Regions from separate parts of the Saccharopolyspora phatthalungensis genome, predicted to be linked through region 2. Evidence: riboswitches for the same ligand, from Rfam matches in the RefSeq annotation. Region 2 holds a riboswitch; each other region holds the start of a gene.
The links. Region 2 has a riboswitch for glycine ahead of gcvH (glycine cleavage system protein GcvH). Riboswitches for the same ligand answer to the same signal wherever they lie in the genome.

Region 1 (4,030 bases), 600 kb from region 2:
TGCATCGAACGACCTTCGCGTTGGGCCACTTCGCGGAGCTTCGCGTTGTCGTCGTCATTGAGCCGCAGAGTCATAGCCATGCGACGATGGTATCGCTTGGTAGCAAGCGATACCACCGCCCCCGAGGTGTCGACAACGGCCCCCAACTTCTTTCGCCGGGGGCCGTTGCTGGGGGTCGATCAGTGGCTCTTGCCGCCCTTGCCGAAGAACTTGTTCTTGACCTGGTCGATCTTCTCCTTGTTCTTCGGGCCGGAGGCGTACTTCTTGGCCTGGTCGATCACCTTGCGGCCCTGCGGGCTGTTGGCGAAGTCGGCGACCTTCTTGAACAGAGACATCGTCGCTCCCGGCGGATCGGAGTCACGGCTGTCACCAGGCTACCGACAAAACGGGCACGAATCAGCCGAGCACTCCGCAAGCTCACTCCGTCCGCTTCGGTCTCCGCGCTTCGGCGTCACTCGTCGACCCCTTCCGGCGGAGGCACCGGGCCATAGTCACCCTCTATCGGCCCACTTAGGCGCTTGACCAGTTCGGGATCGGTGTAGACGAGTGCTGTCGCCTTCCATTCATGCACGGTCTGGCTGAGCGGAGCCCAGCTTCCGAGTTCCGCGGACGCGCGGAAGGTTTGCGCGAAATCCAGGGCGAATTCGGAGCGTTCACCGGATGGCAGCAGGGCCACCCAGGGGAACTCCTCGGAGAGCATGTCGATCAGCTCGTCCGGCGACAAGTGTTTGAACGCGGCGCGAACCGCGCGCGCCGCCGTCGCGGCACCTTCCGAAGCGCCGACGGTCCGGTCCTCGCGGGTGAGGATGAGCGGCGCACCGTCCCGACGGCGGATCCGCACATCGCCTTGATCGACTAATTCGGCGACTCCCTTAGGGTCGCGCTGCACTTCGCTCCACTGCACCTCACGCATGACCCCATTCTGAACTTTTTCAGAACTTCGCCGCAAGTCGGTTCGAGATCACTCGCCCGTCCGGTTGACTGGGTCACGTTCGGTTCGTAGCGTCCTGTTCGCACAATCGAATACCGCGCCGATGACGTCGTGCGGGAGAGACTCCGACTCCTCCGGGGGCGGAGCGCCGAAGGAGCAATACTCCCCAGCAAACTCTCAGGCACCGGCACCGCACGGCACCAGGCGACACGGAGAAAAGCAGAAGCGCACGCTTCTCGCCCACGGTGCAAACCACCCCCTGGAGGGTGGTGAAACTCTCAGGCCAATGACTCCGGGGAGACCGCCCGACCAGCGCAAGCCCGCGCAGGCCGGGGTCGAGGCGCCCCCGATAAGGTTGGGCGCAGTGAGCTGACCGGCCCTCGACTGCCGACCGGCGCCCACCAGGAGGAGTCTCACCCATGTCGTCGCCACGACAGACGCCCTTGCACCACGTGCACGAAGCCCTCGGGGCGACGTTCACCGAATTCGCCGGCTGGCGGATGCCCTTGCGCTACTCCGGTGACACCGCCGAGCACAACGCGGTGCGCAACGGCGCCGGCCTGTTCGACCTGACCCACATGGGTGAGATCCGGATCAGCGGGCCGCAGGCCGCCGAGGCGATGGATTACGCACTGGTCGCGAACGCGTCCGCGATCAAGCCCGGCCGCGCCCGCTACACGATGATGTGCAACGCCGCCGGGGGCGTGCTCGACGACCTGATCGTCTACCGGCTCGGCGAGCAGGAGTTCCTGGTGGTGGCCAACGCGGCGAACGCCGCCGTGGTCTCCGCCGAACTGGCCGAGCGGGTCAGCGGCTTCGACGCCGAGCACCACGACGTCTCCGCCGACTACGCGCTGATCGCGGTGCAGGGCCCCAACGCGGTCGCCATCCTCGCGCCGCTGACTGACACCGACCTCGCCGAGGTCAAGTACTACGCGGGCTACCGCAGCCAGGTCGCGGGCAAGGACGTGCTGCTGGCGCGCACCGGTTACACCGGCGAGGACGGCTTCGAGCTGTTCACCGCGCCCGGCGACGCCGAGGCGGTCTGGCAGGCCCTGACCGAGTCCGGCGCGCCGCACGGCCTGCGGCCCGCCGGGTTGTCCTGCCGCGACACGCTGCGGCTGGAGGCGGGCATGCCGCTGTACGGCAACGAGCTCTCCGCCGACCTGACGCCGTTCCACGCCAACCTCGGCCGGGTAGTCAAACTCGACAAGCCCGGCGACTTCGTCGGCAAGGCCGCGCTGGCCGGCGCCGCCGAGAAGCCCACCGAACGCACGCTGGTCGGGCTGAGCACTCAGCAGCGCCGAGCGCCCCGGCACGGTTACCGCGTGCTGGACGCCGAGGGCGCCGAGATCGGCGTCGTGACCAGCGGCGCCCCGTCCCCGACCCTCGGCCATCCGATCGGGATGGCCTACGTCGACCGAGACCACAGCGAACCCGGCACCCAATTGCAGGTCGACATCCGCGGCACGAACGTCGCGGTGCGGGTCGTCGAGCTGCCGTTCTACCGCCGCAATGCCTGACGAGATCGAACCAGGAGGCAACACCATGTCGACACCGGACCTGTTCAACGACCAGCTGGCCGCGGTGGATCCCGAGGTGGCGGCGGCGGTCGGCGCCGAACTCAACCGCCAGCAGACCACGCTGGAGATGATCGCGTCGGAGAACTTCGCACCGCAGGCCGTCCTGGAGGCGCAGGGCTCGGTGCTGACCAACAAGTACGCCGAGGGCTACCCGGGCCGCCGCTACTACGGCGGCTGCGAGCACGTCGATGTCGTCGAGCAGCTGGCCATCGACCGGGTCAAGGAGCTCTTCGGCGCCTCCTTCGCCAACGTCCAGCCGCACTCCGGCGCACAGGCCAACGCGGCGGCGATGTTCGCGCTGCTCAAGCCCGGCGACACCATCATGGGCCTGGACCTGGCGCACGGCGGCCACCTCACCCACGGCATGCGGATCAACTTCTCCGGCAAGCTCTACAACGTGGTGCCCTACCACGTGCGGGCGGACGACCACCGCGTCGACATGGAGGAGGTCGCCCGGCTGGCGCGGGAGACCAAGCCGCAGCTGATCATCGCGGGGTGGTCGGCGTACCCGCGGCAACTGGACTTCAAGCGGTTCCGGGAGATCGCCGACGAGGTGGGCGCCTACCTGATGGTCGACATGGCGCACTTCGCCGGGCTGGTCGCCGCCGGGCTGCACCCCAACCCGGTGCCGCACGCCCACGTCGTCACCACCACCACCCACAAGACCCTCGGCGGCCCGCGCGGTGGCGTGATCCTGTCCTCGGACAAGGAGTTCGCCAAGAAGTTCAATTCCGCGGTGTTCCCGGGGCAGCAGGGCGGGCCGCTGGAGCACGTGATCGCCGGCAAGGCGGTGTCGTTCAAGGTCGCCGCCTCGCCGGAGTTCGCCGACCGGCAGCGCCGCACCGTGGAGGGCGCTCAGATCCTGGCCGAACGGCTGCTGGCCGCCGACGCCAGCAAGGCCGGGGTGCAGCTGGTCTCCGGCGGCACCGATGTGCACCTGGTGCTGGTGGACCTGCGCGACTCCGAACTGGACGGCAAGCAGGCCGAGGACCGGTTGCACGAGATCGGCATCACGGTCAACCGCAACGCGGTGCCCAACGACCCCAGGCCGCCGATGGTGACCTCCGGGCTGCGGATCGGCACCCCGGCGCTGGCCACCCGCGGCTTCGGCAAGGAGGACTTCACCGACGTCGCCGACATCATCGCCGAGGCGCTCAAGCCCGGCTTCGACGAGACCACCAGCGCCAAGCTGCGTGCCCGCGTCGAAGCACTCGCCGCGAAACACCCGCTGTACCCCAACCTCTGAAGTGAGGACTTGTCCCGACAAAGCACGGATGTGGATCTTGTAGGGCGGGGGCGTTGTCGCCCCATCGCGGGTCGGCGAGGCTCTTGGCATGACGATCTCGCTGGACGAGCTGGTCGCGAAGGCACTCGACCGGAGTGCGCCGACCCGCGATGAGGCACTCGCCCTGCTCACCGAAGACCTCGACGTGCTGGACGTGGTGGCCGCCGCCGGGCGAGTGCGTCGGCACTTCTTCGGCCGTCGCGTGAAGCTCAACACGATCATCAACCTGAA
Region 2 (4,030 bases):
TGCCAAAGGCGCATCATTCCCGCCGAATGAGATTGCCCCGGCCGCATTGTGCTCGCAGCACAATGCCCTCTGACGAGGCGAATCGAGGCAAAAATGCGAGGCGAAACGCGCATCGGAGGTGCGGTCTGACAGGAAGGTTCCCTTCCTCCCATGCACCTCGGCCGCCCCCGCGACGGCAGGAACCCGCCCCGCAAAACGTGAGAGGAAGGTTCCCTTCCACGCCGCACCGAGGAGTGTCCTTGCCCGGCGGTGACAGAAAGGTTCCCTTGCTCTGGGGCGTGTCCGCGCATCCGCGGTGACAGGAAGGTTCCCTTCAGCTGATCCGCTGTCGCGCGGCTCATCGCGGTGGGAGTGACAGAAAGGTTCCCTTGCTCTCAGCCGTGCTGCGCCCAGCGGTCGGCCAGCAGTTGTACGAGCAGTGCTGAGCGGACATCGGGGTCTTCGAGGTCGATGTCGACGTGTTGGGCGAGCCGCTTCATCCGGTACCGGAAGGTGTTCGGATGCACGCGCAACTCCCGGCTCGCCTGTCGTGGATCGCCGGGATGGCGCAGCCAAGCGTGCAGGGTGGCCAGGTACTCCGTGCCCTGCATGCGGTCGTGTTCGCGCAGCATCGGCACCGGCCCGAGGGTGCCGATGCCGGCATCAGTCGCCGCCCCGGCCATCCGGCTGAGCACCAGCAGGTGCCAGTTGTCCTCGTACACCGCCACCCGATCCTGCAACTGGCCGGTGCGCAGCAGACTGATCAGCTCCTCGGCCTGCGATCGGGATTGCGGCAGTTCAGCGACCGCTACCGCGGTGCCTACCGCGATCAGCGGGCGTGGCGACACGTCGTGGGATATGAGCGCTTGCCGCAGATCCGGCCACCCGCCGGTGCGGGCCCGGTCGGGCACGAGTGCGTAAAGCATGGTGCCGATCTCGGTGACCAACGGGCGCCGTCCGATCCCACGTGTGATCCATTCCCACATCGCCAGCCGATGCCCCTCCGCTGGGCCTGCGGACGACGGCATTTCAATGGCCACGACCCGATGGGTCTCGCTGGGCACCGCTAACTCGTTGGCGGCAGCCCGCCATCCTTCACCGCCCTCCAGCAGCACTCGGACCTGCTCGGCGGATCGTCGTCGCTCCGCGTCTGCCACGGCCCGCCACCGCAGCAATTGCAGTGCGACCAGCGGCGCGGTATCGGCGAAGGCGGTGGAGCGTTCTTCCGAGACCTCACCGGGCACCACGGCCCACATCGAGCCGAGCAGTTCGCCGCCCATCCGGATCGGCACCACAAGCCGCGGCAACGTACCGTCCTGCTGGGCGGGCACGAAGATCGCCGAACTGCCCTTGCTGATCTGCCGGAACGTGCCGCGCGCCCGGAACTTGGCGAGCACATCGTCGGGCTGCTTGCGACCCATGATCGTCGACACCCGCGCCGAATCGGTGAGGTCTTGCCGGGCCGAATACGCCAGGACCTGCGAATGCGCATCCTCGATCGTGACCGGCGCATCCACCACGTCGGCCACCGCATCGGCGAGCCGGAACAAATCGCCCACCCCGCTGCTGCGCGTGTCTTCTTCGATGCCCGTTCCGGCCAGCGCGGCACGTATCAACCAAACCAACTGCGCCCAAGCGGTACCGGGCCGAACCTCGACCAGGGCCACCCCGGCCCGCTCGGCTGCGGTGGCCACGGCGTCATCCGCGGCGATCGGCGGTTTCAGCAGCACCGCTGCGGCGCCCTGCGTACCGCAAACCCGCGTCAGCTCCACCGCTTTCTCGCGACCCGTGACGGCCACACCAAGGACGAGATCACCGCCCGCCGCAGTCGGCGGCTGATCGGGCTCGGCGATGACGACATCCCCTACGCAGACGGTCGGGTCCGGGACGATCACGGCGCGCAGCAGCGTCGGCCCGACCCGCTCGACCAGCGCCCGGATCTCCAGCATCCCCGGCCTCCTGATATCGGGGGCCGCCACGGGTCGAAGGGGGAGGGCATTGACACCAGGGCTGGCCCGTTTATCGTTGCTGAGCACATCGACAATCGCATACCGGCCGTTGACCCCGTGCGGGAGAGACCCTGCGAGCTCGCGCCGAGCCGCCAGGGCGCCGAAGGAGCAAGACTCCCCACAAACTCTCAGGCATCCATGACCGTTCGGGCGAGGCAACTCTGGAAAGCGTGCGTCCTCGTTGACGCTCCACCCACGGTGCAAGCCGCGACAGCCACGGCGAAGCTCTCAGGTTCCGCAACAGAGGGGGAGGCCCAGCAACTGGCATGCCCGTGCCCCGACAGCGATGGAGCCTCCCGAGATGTCTCTGCCTGCCCACCTGCGTTACACCGAAGAGCACGAGTGGCTTGAGGACCGCGACGAGCTGGTCCGGATCGGCATCACGCAACACGCCGCGCAAGCGCTCGGCGACATTGTCTATGTGCAACTGCCCGAGGCCGGCAAGCAGATCGAAGCCGGCCAGGCCTGCGGCGAACTCGAGTCCACCAAATCCGTCAGCGACCTGTTCGCGCCGGTGACGGGCGAGGTCGTGGCCATCAACGAGTCCGTCGTGGACGACCCGGCGCTGGTCAACGCCGACCCGTTCGGCGAGGGCTGGCTGCTCGAAGTGCGCGCCACCGCAACCGGTTCGCTGCTCACCGCCGAGCAGTACGCGGACCTGGTCGCGGAGTAGCGGGGGCAGGCGAGGCAGGAGGCGATCAATGGCGATCAGTGTCTTCGACCTGTTCTCGGTGGGCATCGGGCCGTCCAGTTCGCACACCGTCGGCCCGATGCGCGCAGCGAAGCTGTTCGCGCAACGCCTGCACAGCGCGGGCCGGTTGCCGCAGGTCAAGAGGATCAAGGCGGAACTGTTCGGTTCGCTCGGGGCGACCGGGCACGGGCACGGCAGCCCGAAAGCGGTGTTGCTTGGTCTGGAGGGGCACAGTCCCGAGACCGTCGACCCGGCGGCCGTCGAGGACCGTGTGGTGGAGATCAAGCAGACCGGGCGGCTGCGCCTCGACGGGGTGCAGGAGATCCGGTTCACCGTGGACCGCGACCTGGTGATGCATCGGCGCAAGTCCCTGCCGTTGCACCCCAACGGGATGCGGTTCACCGCGACCGGCACCGACGATGCCCCGCTGGAAAGTGCGGTGTTCTATTCGGTGGGCGGCGGCTTCGTCGTCGACGAGGGAGCCAGCGGAGCCGATCGGATCAAACCGGACGAGACCGCGGTGCGCTACCCGTTCCGCACCGGTGCTGAACTGCTGACCCGAACCGCCGAGTCAGGGCTGCCGATCAGTGGTGTCATGTTGGCGAACGAGCTGTCGTGGCGCGACGAAGACGCCGTGCACAAGGAGCTGCTAGGCATTTGGCAGGTCATGCGGGAATGCGTGGATAACGGATGCCGCAAGTCCGGCGAACTGCCCGGCGGGCTCAAGGTACGGCGTCGGGCGGCGGAACTGGCCGCTTCGCTCACCGATCGGGACGACCCGTTGGAGTGGGTCACGCTCTTCGCACTCGCAGTGAACGAGGAGAACGCGGCCGGTGGGCGGGTGGTGACCGCGCCGACGAACGGGGCGGCGGGGATCGTGCCCGCGGTACTGCACTACTACATGCGGTTCGTGCCCGGCGCTGACGACGCCGGTGTAGTGCGGTTCCTGCTCGCGGCGGGCGCGGTCGGTGTGCTGTTCAAGGAGAACGCGTCGATCTCTGGGGCCGAGGTTGGCTGTCAGGGCGAGGTCGGATCCGCGTGCTCAATGGCCGCCGCGGGGCTCGCCGAGGTGCTCGGCGGAACCCCGAGCCAGGTGGAGAACGCCGCGGAGATCGCGATGGAGCACAATCTCGGGCTCACCTGCGACCCGATCGGTGGTCTGGTGCAGATCCCGTGCATCGAGCGCAACGCGGTCGCGTCTGTGAAGGCGATCACGGCGGCGCGGATGGCACTGCGCGGCGACGGCACCCATTTCGTCTCGCTGGACAAGGTGATCAAGACGATGCGGGAGACCGGCCGGGACATGAAGGTCAAGTACAAGGAGACGGCACGCGGCGGTCTGGCCGTCAAC
Region 3 (4,030 bases), 2.9 Mb from region 2:
GTCTCGTCGCAGCTGATGCCGACATGGTCGGCGTCCACCCGGCGGAGGTTGATGCCGCCCCGGCGGGCCGAGGCGACGACGTCATCGGCCTTGCCCGGCACCTTCGCGACGACGGTGTCGAAGAACTCCCGGTGCAGCACCTCGATCCCGCCGCGGCGCAACTGCTCGGCGAGCACTGCCGCCATCCGGTGCGCGCGGGTCGCGATCGACCGAAGCCCGGCCGGGCCGTGGTACACCGCGTACATCGACGCCACGACGGCCAGCAGCACCTGCGCGGTGCAGATGTTGCTGGTGGCCTTCTCGCGGCGGATGTGCTGTTCGCGGGTCTGCAGCGCCAACCGGTAGGCCTGGTTGCCGTCGGCATCCACGCTCACCCCGACCAACCGGCCCGGGAGTTGCCGCTCAAGTCCCTTGGCCACGGCCATGAACCCGGCGTGCGGACCACCGAAGCCGATCGGCACGCCGAAGCGCTGCGTGCTGCCGACCACCACGTCCGCACCGATCTCGCCGGGCGAACGCAGCAGCGTCAGCGCGAGCAGGTCGGCCGCGACGACGACCTTCGCGCCGCGCCGGTGTGCCTCGGCGATGATTTCCTCCTGGTCGCGCACCGCACCGGAGGCGCCCGGGTAGGACACCAGCGCGCCGAAGAACTCGCCCTCCGGCAGCGCCTGCGCGCCTGGAGACAGATCGGCGACGACGACCTCGATGCCCAACGGCTCCGCGCGGGTCTCGATCACCGCGATGGTCTGCGGCAGCGTGTCGGCGTCCACCACGAACCGGGGCGACTTCGACCGGCCCGCCCGGCGCGCCAGCGTCATGCCTTCGGCCGCGGCGGTGGACTCGTCGAGCATCGACGCGTTCGCCACCGGTGCCCCGGTCAGGTCGGCCACCATCGTCTGGAAGTTCAGCAGCGCTTCGAGCCGGCCCTGCGAGATCTCCGGCTGGTATGGGGTGTACGCGGTGTACCAGGCGGGGCTCTCCAGCACGTTGCGCCGGATCACCGGCGGCGTGATCGTGCCGTGGTAGCCCAGCCCGATCATCTCGGTGTGCGGGTGGCAGCGGCGCGCCAGCGCGCGCAGTTCGGCCAGCGCCTCCGCTTCGGTGGCCGGCTCGGGCAGCGCGAGTTGCAGGTCGCCTTCCCGGATGGTGTCCGGCACGGCGCTCTGTCCCAGCTCCTCCAACGAGCCGACGCCGATCACGTCGAGCATGTGGGCCAGCTCGGCCGGCATCGGCCCGACGTGCCGGTCGGCGAACGGCGTACCGTGCTCCAGGGCGGCCAGTGGGATGCGGTCGTGGGTCACGTCGGTCATCGCCAAACCTCAATCATCGCGGCGAACAAAGGGCGGCAGTGCAGCCGCGGCTGCTCTGCTCTCCCCCTCTGTCACTGTCCGCGAAGCGAACGCCTGAGAGCTTCACCCGGAGCCCGGGCTTGCACCGTCGGCGGGATGCACCACGGCCGTGGTGCGCCCTCTTTCCAGAGGTATCTCGCCCGTGCGGTCCAGGTGGCCTGAGAGGTTGACGGGGAGGCTTGCTCCTTCGGCGCCGACCGCGGCCGAAGCCGGGGCCGGACTCTCCCGCACGGGGTCGGCGATGTAAGCGGCAGCTTACCCGATCAGCCGGCCACATAGGACCCGCGATGTCACCCGCCGCACACCGCCCGGTCGGGCACCGGGCCGGGATCAGCCGGTTTCGGCCTGTCGGTCCCGCCGCCGACGGGACAACTCGTCGTCGACCGCCGGTGCCAGTTCGCCGCCATCGGCCCGTTCGGCCGGGAAGTCGTGGATCGTGCCGCTGATCTCGCGCATCGCGCCGCTGACGGCGATACCGAACACCCCTTGGCCACCCTGCAACAGGTCGACCACCTCCTCGGCAGAGGTGCACTCGTAGACCGTCGTCCCGTCGCTGAACAGCGTGAGCCGCGCCAGGTCCTGCACGCCTCGGTTGCGCAGGTGCTCCACCGCGACCCGGATGTTGTGCAGCGACACCCCGGTGTCCAGCAGGCGCTTGACCACCTTGAGCACCAGGATGTCCTTGAACGAGTACAGCCGCTGCGAGCCGGAACCGGCGGCGCTGCGGATGGACGGGCCGACCAGCTTGGTGCGCGCCCAGTAGTCCAATTGGCGGTAGGTGATGCCGGCGATCTGGCAGGCGGCCGGGCCCCGGTAGCCGACCAGCTCATCTGGTAGCGAGGCGTCGGGGAACAGCTCGCCCTGCTCCGCGGCAGCATCCCGGTTGGGTGCTTCCTCGACCACGCCTGCCTCCCCTCGTCCGGCACCAAGCCGACGACGACGATCACCAGCGCCCGAATCATCACGATCCAAGGCCGCGAACACCGCCCAGCGGCCGAATCACACCGGAGCAATTCGCGTAACTTGACGGTATGCCCGGCCCGCGGGGAGGTCAACGCGACGCGCGGACACCCGGACGACCCGGCCCCCGCCTGCGGGCGCAAGCGGGGGCCGGGATGTCTCGTCGGGCGGATCGGCAGGATCAGGTGTCGGCGCCGCGGAAGTCCTCCGGCGATACGGAGTCCAGGAACTCGCGGAACTTCTCCACCTCGTCTTCCTGCTCGTCCGGGATGACCAGCCCCGCTTCGTCCAGCACCGATTCATCGGCGTGGATCGGTACCCCGATGCGCAGCGCCAGCGCCACCGAATCGCTCGGCCGCGCCGAGACCCGCACATCCCCGTCGAACACCAGCTCGGCGAAGAAGGTGCCGTCCTGCAGATCGGTGATCCGCACCTGTTCCAGGTCGCGCCCCAGGGCGCCGATAACGTCCTTCAGCAGGTCGTGAGTCAGGGGTCTTTGCGGCCGCACGCCCTGTTGCTCCAGTGCGATGGCGGTCGCCTCGACCGAGCCGATCCAGATCGGCAGGTAACGCTCGCCGTGCGCCTCGCGCAACAGCAGAATCGGCTGGTTTGCTGGTAGTTCAACTCGCACGCCGACGACGCGCATCTCGCTGCTCATCGTCACATCGCCTCCTCCAGCGCGCCGAAGCGTGACATCCCCGTCGAGGATCGCGCACCGACGCCTCCGACGCTACCCGCGATACGGCGGACACGCCCATCCCTGATAGCGGTCTGGTCGACCACCGAATTCGCGGCCTTCCTGCCGGGTGCATCTGGCCCGAACCGCTGGCTGAGCTCCTCATCGAGCATTACCCAGCACGATACACCGCCCACCGGCCGGTGAAACCGGTGCGGAGGAAGGCACTGGGACGGAGAAACCGGTTGCGACGTTGGGAAATTCCCCGCGCGAGGACGCAGTTGATCTCGGCTGCGCAGTACCTTGACGCGCCAGCGGGGCGACGCCGCCTCGGCGTCGCCCCGCTGGCAGATCGAAAAATCGTTTCCGAAGCCCTCAGCGGGCGCCTGGCCCCCCATCGATCGGGCCGGTCAGGAACACCAGTCGAAACTTCCCGATTTGCACCTCGTCACCGTTGGCCAGTACCGAGGTGTCCACCGGTTCCCGGTTGACGTAGGTGCCGTTGAGGCTGCCGACGTCGACGACCACGAAGTCGTTGCCCTCGCGCCGGAACTCGGCGTGCCGACGGGAAACCGTGACGTCGTCGAGGAAGATATCGCTGTCCGGGTGCCGCCCCGCGCTGGTGGTCTCCCGGTCCAGCAGGAATCGCGATCCCGCGTTCGGGCCGCGCTTGACCACCAGCAGGGCGGACCCTGCGGGTAGCGCATCGACCCCGGATGCGGCGGCGGGCTCCGGGGACGCACTCTCGGTGCTTTCCGGCTCCGAGAGGAAGGGCCTGAAGACCGAGGTGGTCTCCGGTGACTGCTCCGGCGGAACGTCGCCGAAGCCGCTGTTTTGGCTCACCTGAGCTCTCCTCTACGCGGATAGATCGTGCCAAGTATGTGCCCAACGTACCGTGCTGGGACAGGCACGGGGCGCGCGACTCCCGACATCTTTCTCCCTCGCCCCGACGGGCCGACGATCATGCCTGGTCGGTTAGCTTCCGGTAGCCCTCGGCGTCGAGCAGGCCCGTCAGCTGGGCTGGGTCGGCGAGCCTGAGCTCGAC

Region 1: another riboswitch for glycine. It lies ahead of gcvT (glycine cleavage system aminomethyltransferase GcvT); the one in region 2 lies ahead of gcvH (glycine cleavage system protein GcvH).
Region 3: another riboswitch for glycine. It lies ahead of gcvP (aminomethyl-transferring glycine dehydrogenase); the one in region 2 lies ahead of gcvH (glycine cleavage system protein GcvH).

The regions. Positions count from the first base shown of each region.
Region 1 covers NZ_JACHIW010000001.1:3,561,893-3,565,922, reverse strand. Annotated here, with positions in the region: gene BJ970_RS16490 (ribbon-helix-helix domain-containing protein) at 1-80, opposite strand, end outside; gene BJ970_RS16485 (hypothetical protein) at 180-335, opposite strand; gene BJ970_RS16480 (hypothetical protein) at 452-913, opposite strand; glycine riboswitch at 1,036-1,134, shown strand; gene gcvT (glycine cleavage system aminomethyltransferase GcvT) at 1,351-2,454, shown strand; gene glyA (serine hydroxymethyltransferase) at 2,480-3,760, shown strand; gene bioB (biotin synthase BioB) at 3,849-4,030, shown strand, end outside.
Region 2 covers NZ_JACHIW010000001.1:2,957,306-2,961,335, forward strand. Annotated here, with positions in the region: gene BJ970_RS13655 (PucR family transcriptional regulator) at 375-1,928, opposite strand; glycine riboswitch at 2,039-2,143, shown strand; glycine riboswitch at 2,144-2,242, shown strand; gene gcvH (glycine cleavage system protein GcvH) at 2,290-2,661, shown strand; gene BJ970_RS13665 (L-serine ammonia-lyase) at 2,690-4,030, shown strand, end outside.
Region 3 covers NZ_JACHIW010000001.1:5,831,745-5,835,774, reverse strand. Annotated here, with positions in the region: gene gcvP (aminomethyl-transferring glycine dehydrogenase) at 1-1,310, opposite strand, end outside; glycine riboswitch at 1,485-1,587, opposite strand; gene BJ970_RS26630 (MerR family transcriptional regulator) at 1,680-2,252, opposite strand; gene BJ970_RS26625 (bifunctional nuclease family protein) at 2,491-2,967, opposite strand; gene garA (glycogen accumulation regulator GarA) at 3,361-3,828, opposite strand; gene gcvH (glycine cleavage system protein GcvH) at 3,947-4,030, opposite strand, start outside.